DNA from 4 places in the Vibrio sp. EA2 genome. Region 2 is predicted to be linked to each of the others. Evidence: predicted binding sites of a transcription regulator. Region 2 holds the regulator's gene; each other region holds the start of a gene.

Region 1 (4,486 bases), on a different contig from region 2:
CAAATGATTTGCGTTTAACTGCTTAAGATGACTCGAAAGCGCTTGATACTCTAACTACACTTAGAGCAAGTGGTAAAGGAGGTGAATCATGCAGAAGCATCAATTGGACATGTGGCTACACGGCGATCACAAAGACAGCTATAAAATGCCAAAAGTCTTTGTGATCGGCTGTTCTGATGTCTCTGACTATTTGCTAGCAGTGGAATACAAACACCAACTTGAGCCGATCAAAGACGGCGAAGATCCTATCCATTTTGGATCACTAGAATTGGTGAAAGAAGAGCTGCTCAAGTTGGGGTTCAAAAAAGCGTATTTGAGGCTACACAACGCATACGATGAGTGCGGTAGTAATGGTGTGGCCGCATATTGTGATATTGAATTATCACTCGTCACACACTAAGTCGTTGAGATCATTGGTCACTCAGATTGTGTATTGATGTAATGTTTAAGCAGAATCTGCTCGGTAAACTGTGTTCTGAGATAAAATCCTCGGGGCAGGGTTTTTATTGGCTTACCGTTTGAGCTGTACGCTTCCGTTTGTGCTTTTGCATTGGCGGCTTTTGGTCGTAAATGAAGGGCTTCCCCGTGTCTGGCGGAAATTTGATCAAACTGACCCAGTACGATCATTTCCATCAGCTCTTCCCAATCGTTACGTAAAATACGCTCTTCTTCTTCGTCAGGCGACCAAATTAAGGGGCTGCCGACCCGGCGCTCTGCAAGGGGAATTTCTCGCTCACCTTCAACGGGTACCCAAAGTACACGAGAGAGTTTGTTTCTTACGTGGCTGGTTTCCCAGGTAAGACCTTGCACACCCGTCAAGGGCGCAACACAAACGAATGTGGTTTCTAATGGTCTACCTGAATAACCAATCGGAATGCTTTTTAATTCGATCCCTAATTTGGAGAAGTCTTGTTGGGGCTTACTTCCGGCTGGAGCACCCAAATGCCATTCAAGCAGCTGGCCCACCCAGCCTTTGTCTCTCTTTAAGTTTTCAGGAACGATCATCCCGGCTTCTTGCGCGAGTTCCGCAAAACTCAGGCCGGCAATATCGTGAGCACGCTCCATGAGCTCCGCTTCTGTTTGTGGTTCTGGTTTCATATTGGCTGGGGGCTATTTCAAAACCCATAGTTTAACAAATTCCGAAAAAAAGCACTGTTTAAGATTTCAACGAGGTGGATTAAGAATGATCAATTCATAACTTATCCACAGGGAGCTAAGGGTGTGGTGGGATCTAAGTCAGGGCTGGATGAATTAACAGGGGTTTGAACGGGTTTTTAGGCTTGATTTTATCAACATGTCATGAAGCTCTACTGGATAAGTGTGGATAAATTGTAGGTTGGTGGATCTTTGACCGATCTGTTTTTGATGAAAAGATCATCAATGATTTTAAGATCATTTAATCACCGTTTTTATGTTTAATTCATTTATTATCAATATCTTATTTTTATTTTTTGTTTTCATTATTTAAGTGGTACGCCATTGTTTTGAACAAAAATATTCTTTGCCCTCGAATTCTTCACAAAGTTATTCACAGAAAAGGTGAATAAATGTGGGCAATGTCTCACTCTTGTGTTGATAAAGTATTTGTTGGCTAAAAGATATCCAATAACGGTGTAAAAGTAATAAATCTTGCTCATATCACATCAGTAAGTTTGCTAGTCATGGGGATATGTGGAAAAATCACGGTAATAAAAAATTATTCATAGAGGTTAGCCAGTGATAGATGGCGATGGTTACCGACTGAATGTTGGTATTGTGATATGTAATAACCATGGTCAGGTCTTCTGGGCTAAACGATACGGGCAACACTCATGGCAATTTCCACAAGGTGGAATTGACGAAGGTGAAACACCTGAGCAAGCAATGTTCAGGGAGTTATATGAGGAAGTCGGTTTAACGAAAAAAGACGTTAAAATCATTGCAACAAGTCGTCATTGGTTAAGATATAAACTACCAAAGCGATTGGTGCGTTGGGACTCCAAGCCTGTTTGTATCGGCCAAAAACAGAAATGGTTTCTGCTGCGATTAGAATGCGATGAATCTCGCATCAATATGCAACGCGGGAAATCCCCTGAATTTGATGGTTGGCGGTGGGTAAGTTATTGGTACCCAGTTAGGCAAGTTGTTTCTTTCAAGCGAGACGTTTACCGTCGTGCAATGAAAGAGTTTGCTTCTTTAGCCATGCCTTTTCGAGAAAGAAAAGCGAAAGGGAAAAGAAAAAAGCAACGTAGAGGATAGTCATGCTCAGCCAGCTAAGGGAAATAGTTGAAAAAGTCTCCAGAGTCGAAGATGTGCATCTGGCCTTTGATATATTGGTTAAAGAGACTTGTGCTGCCCTTCGCACAGAGTGTTGTACTATTTATCTTGCTAATGAAGAAATGCAGCGCCTTGAGTTAATGGCGACTCAAGGCCTGACGTTTGAAGGTGATAGCATCCATATCAACTTCAATGAAGGTTTGGTCGGGTTAGTTAAGCGTAGCGCTGAACCACTCAATCTTGCCGAAGCTTCCAAACATCCCGAGTTTAAATTTTTCCCTCAACTCGGAGAGCAAATTTTCCACTCCTTTCTTGCCACTCCGATTATTCATCGCAAACAAGTGTTGGGTGTTTTAGTTATTCAGCAAAAAACGCCGCGTTTGTTCAGTGAAATGGAAGAGTCATTCCTCGTCACATTATCGGCGCAGTTAGCGGTATTGATTGCTCACGCACAAAATCTTGGTCATTGGCAACTGGCTTCGAAACCGACCGTTTTGAAAGGGGTTCCTGCGTCGACAGGTGTAGCTATTGGCGAGTTCTGGTTTGATAACACACAACCTAGCTTGTCCGATGTTTTTCCTGCCTCTACGCTAGACAAAGAGCGTGAATATGAGCTCTTACTGGTCGCGATTGAGCGAGCTTTGAATGATTTCCGCCGGATGCGTAAGAAGCTGGATAGCGAAATCAATAAAGACGCGTTAGCTATCTTCGATTTGTTTACTCACTTGCTTAATGATCCGATGTTGCGTGGTGATCTTAAGAAACAAATCGAGAAAGGCGATAGGGCTGACTGGGCACTGCGACAGGTTGTAGAGTCTTACTCGAATCGGTTTGCCAGAATGTCTGATGTATACATGCGTGAGCGAGCGCAGGACATCAGAGAACTGGGCCAAAGATTGCTTTATTTCTTGCACAATAGTGAGCAAGAGAATTCTGCCATTGATCGACCTGTCATTATGGTGGCAAATGAGCTTACCGCAACCTTACTCGCTTCAGTCCCTAAAGAACATTTATTGGCGGTGGTTTCGCTGGAAGGGGGAGCCAACTCTCACGCGGCTATTTTATCGCGTGCCTTGGGTGTACCTGCAGTGATGGGCGCCAACATCAACACAGAAGTGGTCAACGGTAAGTTGGGCATTGTTGATGGCTATACCGGAGAGATTTTCCTAGAGCCAAACCGTCAGTTATTACGTGAGTACCGTAGCTTAGTTAGCGAAGAAACCGAACTCGCTGCAATGGTGAATAAGGATCTCTCACTGCCAGCGGTTACGCAAGATAATCACCACGTCGAAGTCATGCTGAATGCGGGGTTGAGTGCTGACAGCAATATTGCCATCAACACCGGAGTGGATGGCGTGGGATTATATCGAACTGAAATAGCATTTTTACTTCAGCATCACTTTCCATCCGAAGATGAGCAGTATCATCAATATAAGGCGATACTGAACAGTTACGCACATCAGCGTGTGGTCATGCGTACATTGGATATTGGTGGTGACAAACCACTGCCATATTTACCTATCGATGAAGATAACCCATTTTTAGGTTGGCGCGGCATCCGCTTTACCTTAGATCATCCAGATATTTTCCTTATCCAGTTACGTGCCATGCTAAGGGCAAGTGCAGATAGTGGTAATTTGAGTATCTTGCTGCCAATGGTCTCAGGGGTAAAAGAGCTGGATGATGCGATTACCTTAATTGATCAGGCTTACAGTGAAGCCGTGTTAATTGATGAACGGATTCAAGCGCCGGAAGTCGGGGTGATGATCGAAGTGCCTTCGATGGTTTATTTATTACCGACTATCGCACATCGCGTTGATTTCGTTTCAGTGGGTACCAACGACTTAACCCAGTATTTATTAGCGGTTGATCGGAACAATTCTCGTGTTTCTGATGTCTATGAATCCATGCACCCAGCTGTGTTACTGGCGTTGAAGCAGATTCATGACGTTTGTCAGCAATATCAGGTTCCAGTCTGCATTTGTGGTGAGCTAGCTGGCGATCCATTTGGTTCGCTGTTGCTATTGGGCTTGGGTTATACGTGCCTGAGTATGAACACGTCTAATGTCGCTAAGGTTAAGTATTTGATTCGTCATAGCCAACAAGAAGAGCTAAAACAGTTAGCGGAACAAGCAATGACTCTTTCATATGGAGAAGAAATCTATCAAATGATGCATGATTTCTTTATCCAACAAGGGTTTGCTGGCTTTATACGGGCAGGCAAGAAGTA
Region 2 (4,486 bases):
ACGAATAAGATTCGCGTAGACCAACCATTTGCAGAACCAGCACCGTTTATGGGACCACAAATTTCTGTTGCGGCGGCGAAGTTCATTCTTGATGCGCAAGCTAACCTACAGTCACTCGGTGGAGAGAGCTTAATCGAAGCGAAAGCGGGTGAAGCGGCGTTTGTTTCTCCGGGCATCATTGATGTGACAAATATCGCTGAGTTGCCGGATGAAGAATACTTCGGCCCATTGCTGCAAGTTGTACGTTACCAAGGCTTGGAAAAAGCAGTGGAACTGGCGAATGATACTCGCTTTGGTCTGTCTGCGGGCTTAGTTTCTACTGATGACCAAGAGTGGGAATACTTCGTTGACCATATCCGCGCAGGTATCGTAAACCGCAACCGTCAATTGACTGGTGCAAGTGGTGACGCGCCGTTTGGTGGTCCAGGTGCTTCTGGTAACCTTCGTCCAAGCGCGTACTACGCGGCTGACTACTGTGCTTACCCAATGGCATCAATGGAAGGTGGCGAAACACTACTGCCTGCGACATTGAGCCCAGGTGTAGAACTTTAAGTTTCAACAACAAACAACAGAGCCACGACGGTACTTCGTGGCTCGGATTGCCGATGCATCATTAAAGTATGGAGTCTTAATGAGATCGGCATGAAAATAATTAAAAATGAGTGTGCGACTGACTGACATTCCGCCACAGGTTAGGCTGCTCGTTCATTATTCTGGACAGTGTTATAGCTGTGAACGAGCCGCCAACATTCTTAGCCTACATCTCGTAACAAGGAGCCGTTATGACCCCTGATGTGTTATTTGAATCGTTATGGCAAGACTATATCCAGCGTCTTTGCCCCTCTGCTGCAAAAGTTCATCAACTTCTTCAGGAAGATGAGCCTCTGATTAATGACCATATTGCACTGCGCACATTCAATGTTGAGCCGCTTGGTATTGAGACGCTGGCTAAGCCGTTCTTAGCCATTGGCTATAAGGCATGCGGTGATTATGTGTTTGAGAGTAAAAAACTCGTTGCGAAGCACTACGAGCATCCTGATCCTAAACAACCAAAAGTGTTCATCAGTGAGCTTAAAGTTGAAGAGTGTTCACCTGAGCTACAAGCGGTTGTGGCGAAGCTGGTCGCGCAAGTGGATGCAGAAAAACTGTCTGATAGCGCATTTTTACATGGCGGCCGCTTATGGGATCTCAGTTTTTCGGATTACCAGACTCTGGCTAAAGAAAGTGAATACGCATCCTGGCTGGCGGCACATGGGTATGGCGCTAACCATTTCACAGTCAGTGTGAATCAACTCAATCAATACGATGAAGTGAAGCAAGTGAACGATTACTTACGTCAGTCTGGATTTGTGATTAACGAGTCAGGCGGTGAAGTTAAAGGTTCTCCAGAAGTGTTGCTTGAGCAGTCTTCAACCATGGCGGATAAAGTAGCAGTAAGCTTTACTGGCGGCTCTGAGATCATTCCGGGTGGATTCTACGAATTCGCCAAACGCTACCCAATGGAAAACGGGGAACTTTACCCGGGTTTTGTAGCCGCATCCGCTGATAAAATCTTTGAGAGCACGAATGGCTAGTCGCTGTAGTTAATACCAATCCAAGTAAGAAAGTGGTTATAGAGAACCAGAAAACAGGCATCGAAAACAAACACGCACCGTATGTTTATAAGAACGCATCTATGGGGCTTCGATTTGCCATCCATGGCAAATAGAGTTTGTTTATCGAACCCTGTTCCCTGACCAGTTAATTTTCCGGATTGGTATAACTCGGTTCCTGATAGCATAGCGCTCACTAGGGAATTGAAAGCTTACCTGAATAGAAAAAGCCACCAATGTTGCCATTGGTGGCTTTATTATTTTATTTACACTACTCGAATCTTAGATTAACGAGTACCGTAAACGACGATAGTTTTACCGTGCGCAGAGATCAGGTTCTGCTCTTCTAGCATCTTCAAGATACGACCAACTGTCTCACGAGAACAGCCAACGATTTGACCGATTTCTTGGCGAGTGATCTTGATTTGCATGCCGTCTGGGTGAGTCATCGCGTCTGGTTGTTTTGCAAGGTTCAGAAGCGTCTGAGCGATACGACCAGTTACGTCTAGGAACGCTAGGTCACCCACTTTTTGGCTGGTTACCTGAAGGCGACTTGCCATCTGCGCAGAAAGACGCATTAGGATGTCTGGGTTTACTTGGATAAGCTGACGGAATTTCTTGAAAGAAATCTCAGCAACTTCACAAGGAGATTTAGCTCGAACCCAAGCTGTACGCTCTTGGTCTTCCTCGAATAGACCAAGTTCACCAATAAAGTCTCCTTGGTTTAGGTAAGAAAGGATCATTTCCTTACCTTCTTCGTCTTTGATAAGAACCGCAACAGAACCTTTAACGATGTAGTACAAGGTTTCAGCTTTTTCACCAGCGTGAATCAGCGTGCTCTTTGAAGGGTACTTATGAATGTGACAGTGTGAAAGAAACCACTCTAATGTCGGGTCGGTTTGAGGTTTACCTAGAACCATAATATCTCACTTCCTCTGCAGGGTACGCTTGCGCTATCCATATTTTAGCTAAGCCTGAATCAGACTTACTAGAATAAGAGCACTTTTTATATGCTGCAAGCTATCTTGTGTTTCGGTAAGAAATAGTATCCTTTTTCTAGGATGATTTCTTGATTTTAATCGTGCCATGGTTGCTATTTTGTACGCAAAACTGTGCACATGATCACGGTATGAAAAGTAAACACTCCGAAAGCGAGATTTTTAGCCAATTTTTCCTGTTTCTATCAGTTGTTGTAGGATAGGCCTCACGATCAGCTCCATTGCAAAACTCATCTTACCGCCCGGCACGACTATCGTGTTGTGACGTGACATAAACGAGCCGTCAATCATGGCCAACAGGTAAGGGAAGTCGACATTCTTGATCCCACGTAGGCGAATTACCACAAAGCTTTCATCCAGACTCGGGATGCCTTTGGCGTTAAGTGGGTTTGATGTGTCTACGGTTGGTACACGCTGAAAGTTAATGTGGGTACGTGAAAACTGCGGAGTAATGTAATTCAGGTAGTCGTCCATTGAGCGCACGATAGAGTCCATAACGGCCTCTCTTGAGTGGCCGCGGTCGCGCGTATCTCGGACGAATTTTTGGATCCACTCCAAGTTCACAATCGGTACCATGCCAATCAGAAAATCAACATGTTGCGACACATTCACTTCACCATCGACCACGCCACCGTGCAGCCCTTCATAGAAGAGTACATCGCTGTTGTCTGGTAGGTCTTGCCACGGTGTGAAAGTGCCTGGCATCTGGTTATACGGTACTGCTTCATCAAAGGTGTGCAGATAGCGACGTATGCTGCCAGTCCCTTCTTCGCCATATTGGCGGAAAAACTTTTCCAAACCAGGAAAGTCATTGGCCTGTGGACCAAAGTAGCTGATGTGTCTGCCTTGCTCGCGCGCTTTACGAATTTCGATATCCATTTCCGGGCGGGTAAAGCGATGGAAGCTGTCACCTTCAACCCAAGCTGGTTTGACGTTCATCATATTGAACATCTTGCGGAAGGCTTCAGATGTAGTGGTCGTGCCGGCACCGGAAGAGCCGGTTACTGCAATGATTGGGTGTTTAGCTGACATGACAAACCTTGTCGAAAATTACTTTCCTTTAAGATGCAGTAGGTATCTACTGCATGCGAGATAACCCACTATAGCACGTAACAACGGCTTGTCATCGAGTGGGATACGGTAAAATGTGAGGGGGTTAGGTAAAAGGTATTAATACTTTGCTTTTAATTGAATATCCACGGTTTCATGCAGTTCGGAGAACACGATAACCGCTTCGCCTTTCTCTAGCTGCAACTTAACCTGATCGATTTTATCTTGCAGGGAGACTTCAACGCTGCCGTAATCTGTCCCTTCACGCAGAACAAATTCACGAATCAGGTTTTCCAGTGTCTCTGGTGCAATGTCTTGCCAAGGAATGACCATAAATACCTCAGAATTTGATGATAGATGGATTGGTTGCGTTGACCTTGTGGTAATCACTCGTCCTAAAGGTCAACAACGGCAAGTTTACTGTGTCTTGAGTTTCGATACAGCAGAAAGGTGATCCGCAGCGATGCTTTCGTAATAGGAAGGCAATGCCTCTTCCAGCCAAAACTTCGGTTTTAAGGCCGAGCCAGAGATAAAACCGACATGCCCACCATGCTCATACAGGCGATAATCGATGTTAGCCGGCAGGACAAATTTAGGGATAACCTCATCGGTCATAAATGGGTCATCCTTAGCGTGAATGATCAGCGTCGGCAGTTTGATTTGTTGTAACTTACTCAATCCTGAGCATTGGGTGTAATAGTCCTGAGCATCTTTAAATCCATGCAGTGGTGCTGTGATCAAATCGTCGAACTCTTGTAAGCGAGTGACACGCTTGATTGAACTGTAAGAGAGCGCCAGCTCACCATGGAGCAAATCATGCTTTTGTAAGGCGTTACGTTTGAGTGA
Region 3 (4,486 bases), on a different contig from region 2:
TCTTTCCAAATCGCACACGGTTCGATTTTGGCTCGCTGCAATTTATGGCGATCTTTCTCAGCATCGCGCTTAAATTTGTATGGACCTAAAATAATGCGATACCAAGAGCTGCCTTCTTTCTTGACAATTTTGCTCGTCAATCCCTGGAAAGCAATCGAAAGTTTACGTTCTTCAGCCTGAGCCTGGGTCTTATAAGCGCCACACTGCATGATGTAAGGGATTTTCGACACTTGGATCTCTTTGGCGACCACTTCCACTTCGCGATTAGGGAGAGATTCCACATATTCCCACTTTTCTTCGGGTGGGGGAGGTAAATCTGTTTTTGCCTTAGGTTTGCTTACCGGAGTTGTTGGTTGCTGCACAACCGGTGGCTGGGGCTCTGGATCATTGTTTAGTAAGTAAAGACCATAGCCAAAGCCGCCCACTAGCACGATTGCCAGTAGACCACTACGCCAAGGCTTCTTTCTGGAAGGTTGTTTTTTTGTCGACTTTTTTGGGGTTCCACGCCCCCTTCTTACATAATCTCTGTTTGCCACGGTCATTTTTGATCATCAAGAATTCTTGCAATTATGTTAATCCAGAACGAGTTGAGAAAACACCCTGTTGAATGAATCTTGTTAGGTGGGAGGGGAAAGGTTTGAAAGAGAGGACCTAGGACCTAGTCACCTAGACCCTAGGATCTTCTCTTTAATCTATCTCGCTGGTGGCGCAGCGCTTCCACGAACAATCAGGTTTGTTTCTAGAAGACGAGACCCTGAATGGACATCGTGCCCTTTTAGAAGCTCTAGCATCATTAGCATCGCTTGTCGGCCAATCTCGTAGCGAGGCTGAGAGATGGTCGTTAACGGAGGATCACAGTACTGAGCGAAATTGATGTCATCAAACCCGACTACCGACAGATCTTGTGGGACGCGGAAACCGAGCTTTTTCGCTTCTTGAATGGCACCGATTGCCATCGTGTCACAGTGGCAGAAAATCGCGGTTGGTGGCTCGTGTAGCTCCAGCAACTTACGTACTGCTTTTGCTCCGCCTTCAAAAGAGAATTCGGTGACAATACTGTATTGTGGTTCTTTGTTTATGCCAGCACGACGCAATGCTTGTTGGTAGCCTTGTTGACGGAATTGACACAATACCGCTGTATCGGGACCTGAAATTTGCGCAATACGTTTATGACCAAGCTGGGTCAGGTAATTGACGGCTTCAAATGCTGATGTCAGGTTATCGATATGAACGGTTGGTAGCTCCAGTTCAGGAGCAAATTCACAGGCCATGACCATAGGTGGCAGGTTTTTTTGTTCGGGTTTGCTGACATCAAACGGTAAGTCGGTACCAAGTAGCAGCATCCCGTCAGCTTGCTTAGTAAAGACCAGGTTCACAAATGAACTTTCGCGTTTCTTTTGCTGACCGCTATCGCCAAGCAATACGAGATAGCCGTGCTCCATTGCAGCATCTTCGATACCACGAATGATTTCAGAAAAGTAGGGATCGCAGATGTCAGGAACGATCGTAACAATGGTCTTCGATTCGTTTCTGCGTAAATTACGTGCTAAAGAGTTTGGTGAGTAACCCGCCTCAAGTACCGCGTCTTCTACTCGTTTTCGCGTAGACGCTGAGACTTTCTCCGGGTTCATTAGTGCTCGAGATACCGTCGCGGTAGATACTCCCGCAAGCTGGGCAACATCCTTCATTGTCGCCATAGTTTTAAAACCTCTCAAATAATTCGCCAAGATGACGTTAATCCCCCAGAGTGAAATTGTTGTAATTGAGTGCAGAAAACGCTCGCTTTACCATCACATTGTTGTTGATTATTTAGTGGGTAAAGTGCTTTTTCATTGCCAGAACAACATTTCAATGTTGGGGAAACGTTAAAGTGTAAATTTAAAGTATTTCGTTACAAGAAACGAAGACTTTACTTAATGGGATAGTCTATTCATTTCTATGGTGAAAGTTACGGTCTGTTTAACAAAAACCACAATGATAGTGTGATTTTTGTCACATTAAAAGGTAATTCATTACATAGCTAAACGTTTGCTAGCTCAGGTCCTGTGGTTCTATGTCTAAATTCCAACGCACTTTCTTGGCATTAGGTAACAACTCAATAGCAGGCTTTGCACTGGTTAATAACTTTTGCATCAATGAACGATGTTGAGTTTGCAGCAAAAGTTGCCAGCGATATTTACCTGCGCGTTTGGCCAGTGGGGAAGGGGTCGGACCCAGCACCATACAGGTGTCGTCAAATAATGGGTGTGACTCAAGAGTAAAACGAACCTGACGCAGGAAGTCTTCTACTATTTCACTTTGGTTTGCTTCAGCCTTAAACAGAGTCAGGTAACTGTACGGGGGCAGCTGTGCTAATTTTCGCTCTTCTAAGGCGGTCATCGCAAAGTGGCGATAATCTTTTTGCAGCAGTGCCTGCAATAAGCTGTGCTCTGGGTGATGGGTCTGTAAAATCACTTCGCCAGGTTTACTTGCACGCCCAGCCCGTCCCGCAACCTGAATAAAAAGCTGAGCGAGGCGTTCAGAAGCGCGAAAGTCACTGCTATATAAGGAACCATCCACATCCAATAGTGCAACCAATGTTACGTTCGGAAAGTGATGCCCTTTGGCAAGCATTTGCGTACCAATCAAAATCTGGTATTCACCTTTGCGAATCGATTCTAAGGCATCTTCCAAGCTGCCTTTACGACGGGTACTGTCTCTGTCGATACGAATGGCTTTGTACTCAGGGAAGAGCTGCGCCAACTGATGTTCTAACTGCTCTGTGCCTACACCGACCGTTACTAACTGAGTGGAACCACATCCCTGACACTGATGAATTACGGGTTGCTGTGAGCCGCAATGATGGCAACGTATTTCATTGCTGTATTGATGGAAGGTGTAATAGGCATCACAGCGCTTACATTCTGCAATCCAACCACATTCATGGCACATCAGAGCAGGGGAGAAACCTCGGCGGTTAAGAAATAGCATCACCTGATTACCCGCTTTCAGGTGTTTACGCATGTCAGCAATCAGTGGGGCAGACAATCCACTTTCTAAATATTGACCTTTAACATCGAGTACTTTATTGGTGGTTGGCACTGCGGAGCCCGCACGCTGAGTTAGTGTGAGGTGGTGGTATTTACCCGATAACGCATTATGCAGCGTCTCTAATGCCGGAGTTGCAGAGCCAAGCACAATCGGTACTTGCTCTTTGTGCGCACGCATAACGGCAACGTCACGAGCGTGGTAGCGCAAACTATCTTGTTGTTTGTATGAAGCGTCATGTTCTTCATCAACAATAATAATGCCAAGGTCTGCGAATGGCGTCAGTAGAGCTGAGCGGGTGCCAATGATGATTCCGGCCGCTTTATCTCGGGCAGATAACCACGAGTTTAAACGTTCGGTATCATTTAAACCTGAATGTATCACTTCTACAGGTACGTTGAAGCGATGCTTAAAACGATTGATGGTTTGTGGGGTCAGGCCAATTTCTGGCACCAGAACTAACGCTTGGCGACCTTTTTCTAATACAGGCTTGATCAGATTGAGGTAAACCTCGGTCTTACCGGAGCCTGTTACCCCCTCTAATAAATAGCAGGCAAAACCCGTTTGGCTGTTCACGCTGGCAATGGCGAGCGCTTGCTCATGGTTAAGCTTCGGCTTGTCGACATCGTTTTCGACCTGTTGGGGCCATTGAGAAATCGTTGGCATTTTCTCAATTCGCTCAATCCAACCTTTCTCTTCGACCGATTTCAGCACTGTTGAGGCGATCTCTTGCTCTACAAATTCTTGGTGCGGTACGGCTCCGTCTACCAGGATTTGCAGAACTTTTTGTTGCTTCACTGCCCGGCGGTCGAGGCCTTGCATCAGTTTGTCTTTACCCGCTTCGGTGATCTGCCATTCCTGCAAGGTGGCAAAATCAGCTGGTTTTCCTTTTCTCAGCGCTGCTGGCATCGCATTGTGAAGCGTATCGCCCAATGGATACTGATAAAAATGGCTACACCATGTGAGCAATGAATACAGTTTTTCTGACCAGATAGGTTGCGAATCTAAAACGGCTTTGATTGGTTTGAGCTGTTCGATAGGAAAATCTGAGTGGTTCACCATCGCGGTGACAATTCCTACCAACGTCTGACGTCCAAAAGGTACAGATACACGCCCACCAATGAGCGGGAACAGGTGCCCCGGAATGGCATAATCAAACTGTTTGTCGAGTGGAACAGGTAGTGCCACTCTGGCAATGGATGGACGCATAAAGTTCTGCTGTAATATAAAGAAGGAAAGGAGCTTAGAGTCTATTAAAATTGGGGTGAAAATTCGAGTAAAGCTGACTTCTCGCCTCGTAAACCGATGACAAGCAATAGACTGACTAAAAAAGTGGCGAAAAAATTGCCAAATGTGTTGATCCCATCAGTGCGATTCATTACTATATCGCGCCTTGAGATATGGCTTCGGCGTTAAGCTGATGCGGTATCGCACTTTTATTTTTAATTGCGTGTGGTGT
Region 4 (4,486 bases), on a different contig from region 2:
TGTGTAACCTGCGTCTTTAGCCATCTTGATTGCAGCTAGCGTCTCAGTTAGAGAACCGATTTGGTTGAACTTGATAAGGATAGAGTTAGCAACGCCTTTCTCGATACCTTCAGCTAGGATCTTAGTGTTAGTAACGAATAGGTCGTCACCAACTAGCTGAATTTTACCGCCAAGAAGTTCAGTCTGGTGCTTGAAGCCATCCCAGTCAGACTCATCTAGACCGTCTTCGATAGAAACGATTGGGTATTGAGCAACTAGACCTTCTAGGTAGTGGTTGAACTCTTCAGAAGTGAAGACTTTGCCTTCGCCTTTCATGTTGTAGTTGCCAGCTTCTTTGTCGTAGAACTCAGATGCAGCACAGTCCATCGCTAGAGTAACGTCTTTACCTAGCTCGTAACCTGCAAGCTCAACAGCTTCTTTGATTGCAGCTAGTGCAGCAGCGTTAGATTCTAGGTTAGGAGCGAAACCACCTTCGTCACCAACTGCAGTGCTCATACCTTTGCCTTTAAGAACTTTAGCTAGGTTGTGGAATACTTCTGCACCGATACGTAGACCTTCTTTAAGAGTTTTCGCGCCAACTGGTTGGATCATGAACTCTTGGATGTCAACGTTGTTGTCTGCGTGCTCGCCACCGTTGATGATGTTCATCATTGGTAGAGGCATAGAGAATTGACCTGGAGTGCCGTTTAGCTCAGCGATGTGCTCGTATAGAGGCATGCCTTTCGCTGCTGCTGCAGCTTTAGCGTTTGCTAGAGAAACAGCTAGGATAGCGTTAGCACCGAATTTAGATTTGTTTTCAGTACCGTCTAGTTCGATCATTACTGCGTCGATTGCAGCTTGGTCTTTAGCATCTTTGCCAACTAGAGCTTCAGCGATTGCGCCGTTTACAGCTTCAACTGCTTTAAGAACACCTTTACCTAGGAAACGTGCTTTGTCACCGTCACGTAGCTCAAGAGCTTCGCGAGAACCAGTAGATGCACCAGATGGCGCTGCTGCCATACCTACGAAACCGCCTTCTAGGTGAACTTCAGCTTCTACTGTTGGGTTACCACGTGAGTCGATGATTTCACGACCTAGAACTTTAACGATCTTAGACATTAATGTTTCCTCTCGTTTCAAATATAAATGTCAATTTTAAAGGGCAGCAGCACAACCTTCGCCGCTGCCCGCATCCCTTTACTTACTTCTCGAACTCGCCGCGTGAGAATTGACCCGCGGCTTTAACGAAGCCTGCAAACAATGGATGTCCATCGCGAGGCGTCGATGTAAATTCTGGATGGAATTGAGCCGCCACAAACCATGGGTGTTCTGGGTTCTCAATCATCTCTACTAGCTTCTTGTCCGCAGACAGACCAGAAACTTTCAGGCCAGCTTTTTCGATTTGCGGACGAAGATTGTTGTTTACTTCGTAACGGTGACGGTGACGCTCATGGATCGTCGCGCTACCATATAGTTCGTAAGCTTTTGTCCCTTTCTGTAGGTGACAAAGCTGTGAACCAAGACGCATAGTACCACCAAGGTCAGACTTTTCAGTACGCTCTTCGACGTTACCTGATTCGTCTACCCACTCTGTGATCAAACCTACCACAGGGTACTTCGTTTCTTTGTTAAATTCTGTTGAATGTGCACCTTCCAGACCCGCAACGTTACGCGCGTATTCGATTAGGGCAACTTGCATACCAAGACAAATGCCTAGGTAAGGAACGTTGTTCTCACGTGCGTATTGAGCCGCACGGATTTTTCCTTCAACGCCACGATCGCCGAAACCACCAGGAACCAAGATTGCGTCTAGCCCTTCTAAGAGCTCAACACCTTTGGTTTCAATGTCTTGTGAGTCAACGTACTTGATGGTCACGTTTAGACGGTTTTTCAAGCCTGCGTGTTTTAGCGCTTCGTTTACTGATTTGTAAGCATCTGGTAGTTCGATGTATTTACCTACCATACCGATAGTGACTTCACCGGTTGGGTTTGCTTCTTCGTAAATAACCTGTTCCCACTCAGAAAGGTTAGCTTCAGGAGCGTCAATACCAAAACGAGCACACACAAGATCATCGAGACCTTGAGATTTAATCAATTGAGGGATCTTGTAGATTGAATCCACATCCTTCATTGAAATGACCGCTTTCTCTGGAACGTTACAGAAAAGTGCAATTTTCTTACGCTCGTTCGCTGGGATCATGCGGTCGCTACGACAAACTAGGATGTCTGGCTGGATACCGATCGATAGCAACTCTTTTACAGAGTGCTGAGTTGGCTTAGTTTTTACTTCGCCAGCGGCTGCTAGGTAAGGAACAAGCGTCAGGTGCATGAACATGGCGTTTTCACGGCCGACTTCGATCGCCAACTGACGGATTGCTTCCATAAACGGTAGTGATTCGATATCACCGACCGTACCGCCGACTTCAACGATAGCTACATCGTGACCTTCAGAACCAGCGATCACACGATCTTTAATTGCGTTCGTGATGTGAGGGATAACCTGAATCGTTGCACCTAGGTAGTCACCGCGACGTTCTTTACGAAGTACGTCGGCATAAACACGACCTGCTGTGAAATTGTTACGCTTGGACATCTTAGTGCGAATAAAACGCTCATAGTGGCCAAGGTCAAGGTCAGTTTCAGCGCCATCTTCCGTGACGAACACTTCACCGTGTTGAATCGGGCTCATAGTGCCTGGGTCAACGTTGATGTAAGGGTCAAGCTTCATCATAGTCACTTTAAGACCACGAGCTTCTAGAATAGCCGCAAGAGATGCTGCTGCAATACCTTTACCTAGAGAGGATACAACCCCGCCAGTAACAAAAATGTAATTTGTCGTCATGTTTAACCTGAAATTGGTTGAATGAGGGAAATGGAGTGCTTCTGGACGGGAGATAAATATACCAGAAGCTCCTTACCGCCACAACGTGAAATCTATCACACCGCAATTTTTTATTTTTTGCTTCAAATCAAAGTGGACAAAGAGAACAAGGATGCATATTTATCTTCTTCGTCAAACTGGTCTCAAAACCGCTTCTTGTCACTTGACGCCCGCACTACTCTTCTTTTTTCACTTCATCCCAGAATTCATCAAGCTCAGTCAGAGAGCAATCTTTTAATCCCCTTCCGGATTGAGCTACTTTCACCTCTACCTGCTTAAATCGTCGCGCAAACTTTAAATTCGCCTTACCTAATGCCACTTCAGGGTCTTTACCAAGATGACGAGCCAAGTTCACCGTCGCAAAAAGTAAATCACCCAGTTCGAGTTCTACTTTCTCTTCATCCGGGTCAACTTGAATGGCTTCTTCCATTACCTCATCAATTTCTTCCTGGACCTTACCTACAACCGGCCCAAGCGAATCCCAGTCAAATCCAAATTTAGCGCATTTTTTCTGAATCTTTGTAGCACGCGAAAGCGCCGGCAAAGAGTTTGGTATTGAGTCTAGAATACTTTTTTCTTCTTTGCCTACTTGTGCTTTTTCTTTCGCCTTTTCCGCTTCCCAATTGGCATTAATTTCAGCATCAGATTCGAACTCAGCATCGGAAAAAACGTGAGGATGACGGCGAGTTAATTTTTCATTCACGGTTTCAACCACCTCAGAAAAATCAAACAGCTCCTGCTCTTTCGCCAATTGGCTGTAAAAAATAACCTGAAACAGCAAGTCACCCAGTTCTTCTTTGAGGTTGGGCCAATCGCGATTCTGAATTGCATCGACGACTTCGTAGGTTTCTTCTATGGTATGCGGAACAATCGTATCGAAGCTCTGCTTCATATCCCAAGGGCACCCTCCCTCCGGATCACGCAATTGCGCCATGATCGCTTCAAGCTGTTCAATTGGATGACTCATAACCTTTTCCCCTAAACAAAGCGTTCCTTTTAACAAGGTATTCTTATAGACAAAAAGGCGAGCAGCATAACCACTCACCTTTTAAATTAATTCACTAGTGCGTTTTTACTAAACAGTTGGCTCTTTTAGCAAGGCAGCAAACTTATGAGCCTCCTGAGCATAGCCCGCTATGTGATGGAGCGAATAAGTGCAGCTAACGCAGATAAAAAGCTAAATGTGACGTAAAAACTAGCCGAGGCGTTTTACAGACATAACATCTCTGATCTGCTCAACACGTTTCGACACGCGAGAGAGTGCTTCAATATTGGTCACTTCCAGATCAAAATCCATGATGGCAAGCTGGCGACGATAATCGACGCGGCTCTTCATGCTGGTGACTTTGATTTTCTCATTCGCAAATAGAGTGGTGATGTCTTTTAACAAACCACCACGCTCCATGGCTTCTACTCGTACGGTAAGAATATAGGAACCGACAAAACCACTGCCCCAGACGGTATCAATGATGCGTTCTGGCGCATGATGACGCAGTTCTTCCAGCTGTTCGCAGTCACTGCGGTGAACGGAAATACCACGGCCTTGCGTAATATAGCCACAGATATCATCACCTGGGATTGGCTGACAGCAACGCGCAAGGTGCGTCATTAGGTTATCAACCCCTT

The links. Region 2 encodes CRP, which controls carbon source genes, mostly activating them, when cyclic AMP is high. Its sites were predicted from a motif close to TGTGANNNNNNTCACA; they were not measured.
Region 1: a site for CRP is predicted at 1,549-1,564, ahead of rppH (RNA pyrophosphohydrolase). Genes of this name have one in related genera too.
Region 3: a site for CRP is predicted at 1,982-1,997, ahead of cytR (DNA-binding transcriptional regulator CytR). Genes of this name have one in related genera too.
Region 4: a site for CRP is predicted at 2,906-2,921, ahead of RXX31_RS21925 (CTP synthase). Genes of this name have one in related genera too.

The regions. Positions count from the first base shown of each region.
Region 1 covers NZ_JAWLID010000006.1:48,419-52,904, reverse strand. The annotation lists gene RXX31_RS14245 (DUF6482 family protein) at 89-400, shown strand; gene mutH (DNA mismatch repair endonuclease MutH) at 418-1,098, opposite strand; gene rppH (RNA pyrophosphohydrolase) at 1,717-2,238, shown strand; gene ptsP (phosphoenolpyruvate--protein phosphotransferase) at 2,241-4,486, shown strand, end outside.
Region 2 covers NZ_JAWLID010000022.1:15,458-19,943, reverse strand. The annotation lists gene astD (succinylglutamate-semialdehyde dehydrogenase) at 1-552, shown strand, start outside; gene RXX31_RS22990 (DUF1338 domain-containing protein) at 783-1,574, shown strand; gene crp (cAMP-activated global transcriptional regulator CRP) at 1,880-2,512, opposite strand; gene RXX31_RS22980 (phosphoribulokinase) at 2,753-3,622, opposite strand; gene RXX31_RS22975 (YheU family protein) at 3,761-3,973, opposite strand; gene RXX31_RS22970 (hydrolase) at 4,058-4,486, opposite strand, start outside.
Region 3 covers NZ_JAWLID010000011.1:61,245-65,730, forward strand. The annotation lists gene RXX31_RS18820 (SPOR domain-containing protein) at 1-536, opposite strand, end outside; gene cytR (DNA-binding transcriptional regulator CytR) at 693-1,697, opposite strand; gene priA (primosomal protein N') at 2,032-4,236, opposite strand.
Region 4 covers NZ_JAWLID010000018.1:16,763-21,248, forward strand. The annotation lists gene eno (phosphopyruvate hydratase) at 1-1,098, opposite strand, end outside; gene RXX31_RS21925 (CTP synthase) at 1,181-2,821, opposite strand; gene mazG (nucleoside triphosphate pyrophosphohydrolase) at 3,036-3,827, opposite strand; gene relA (GTP diphosphokinase) at 4,056-4,486, opposite strand, start outside.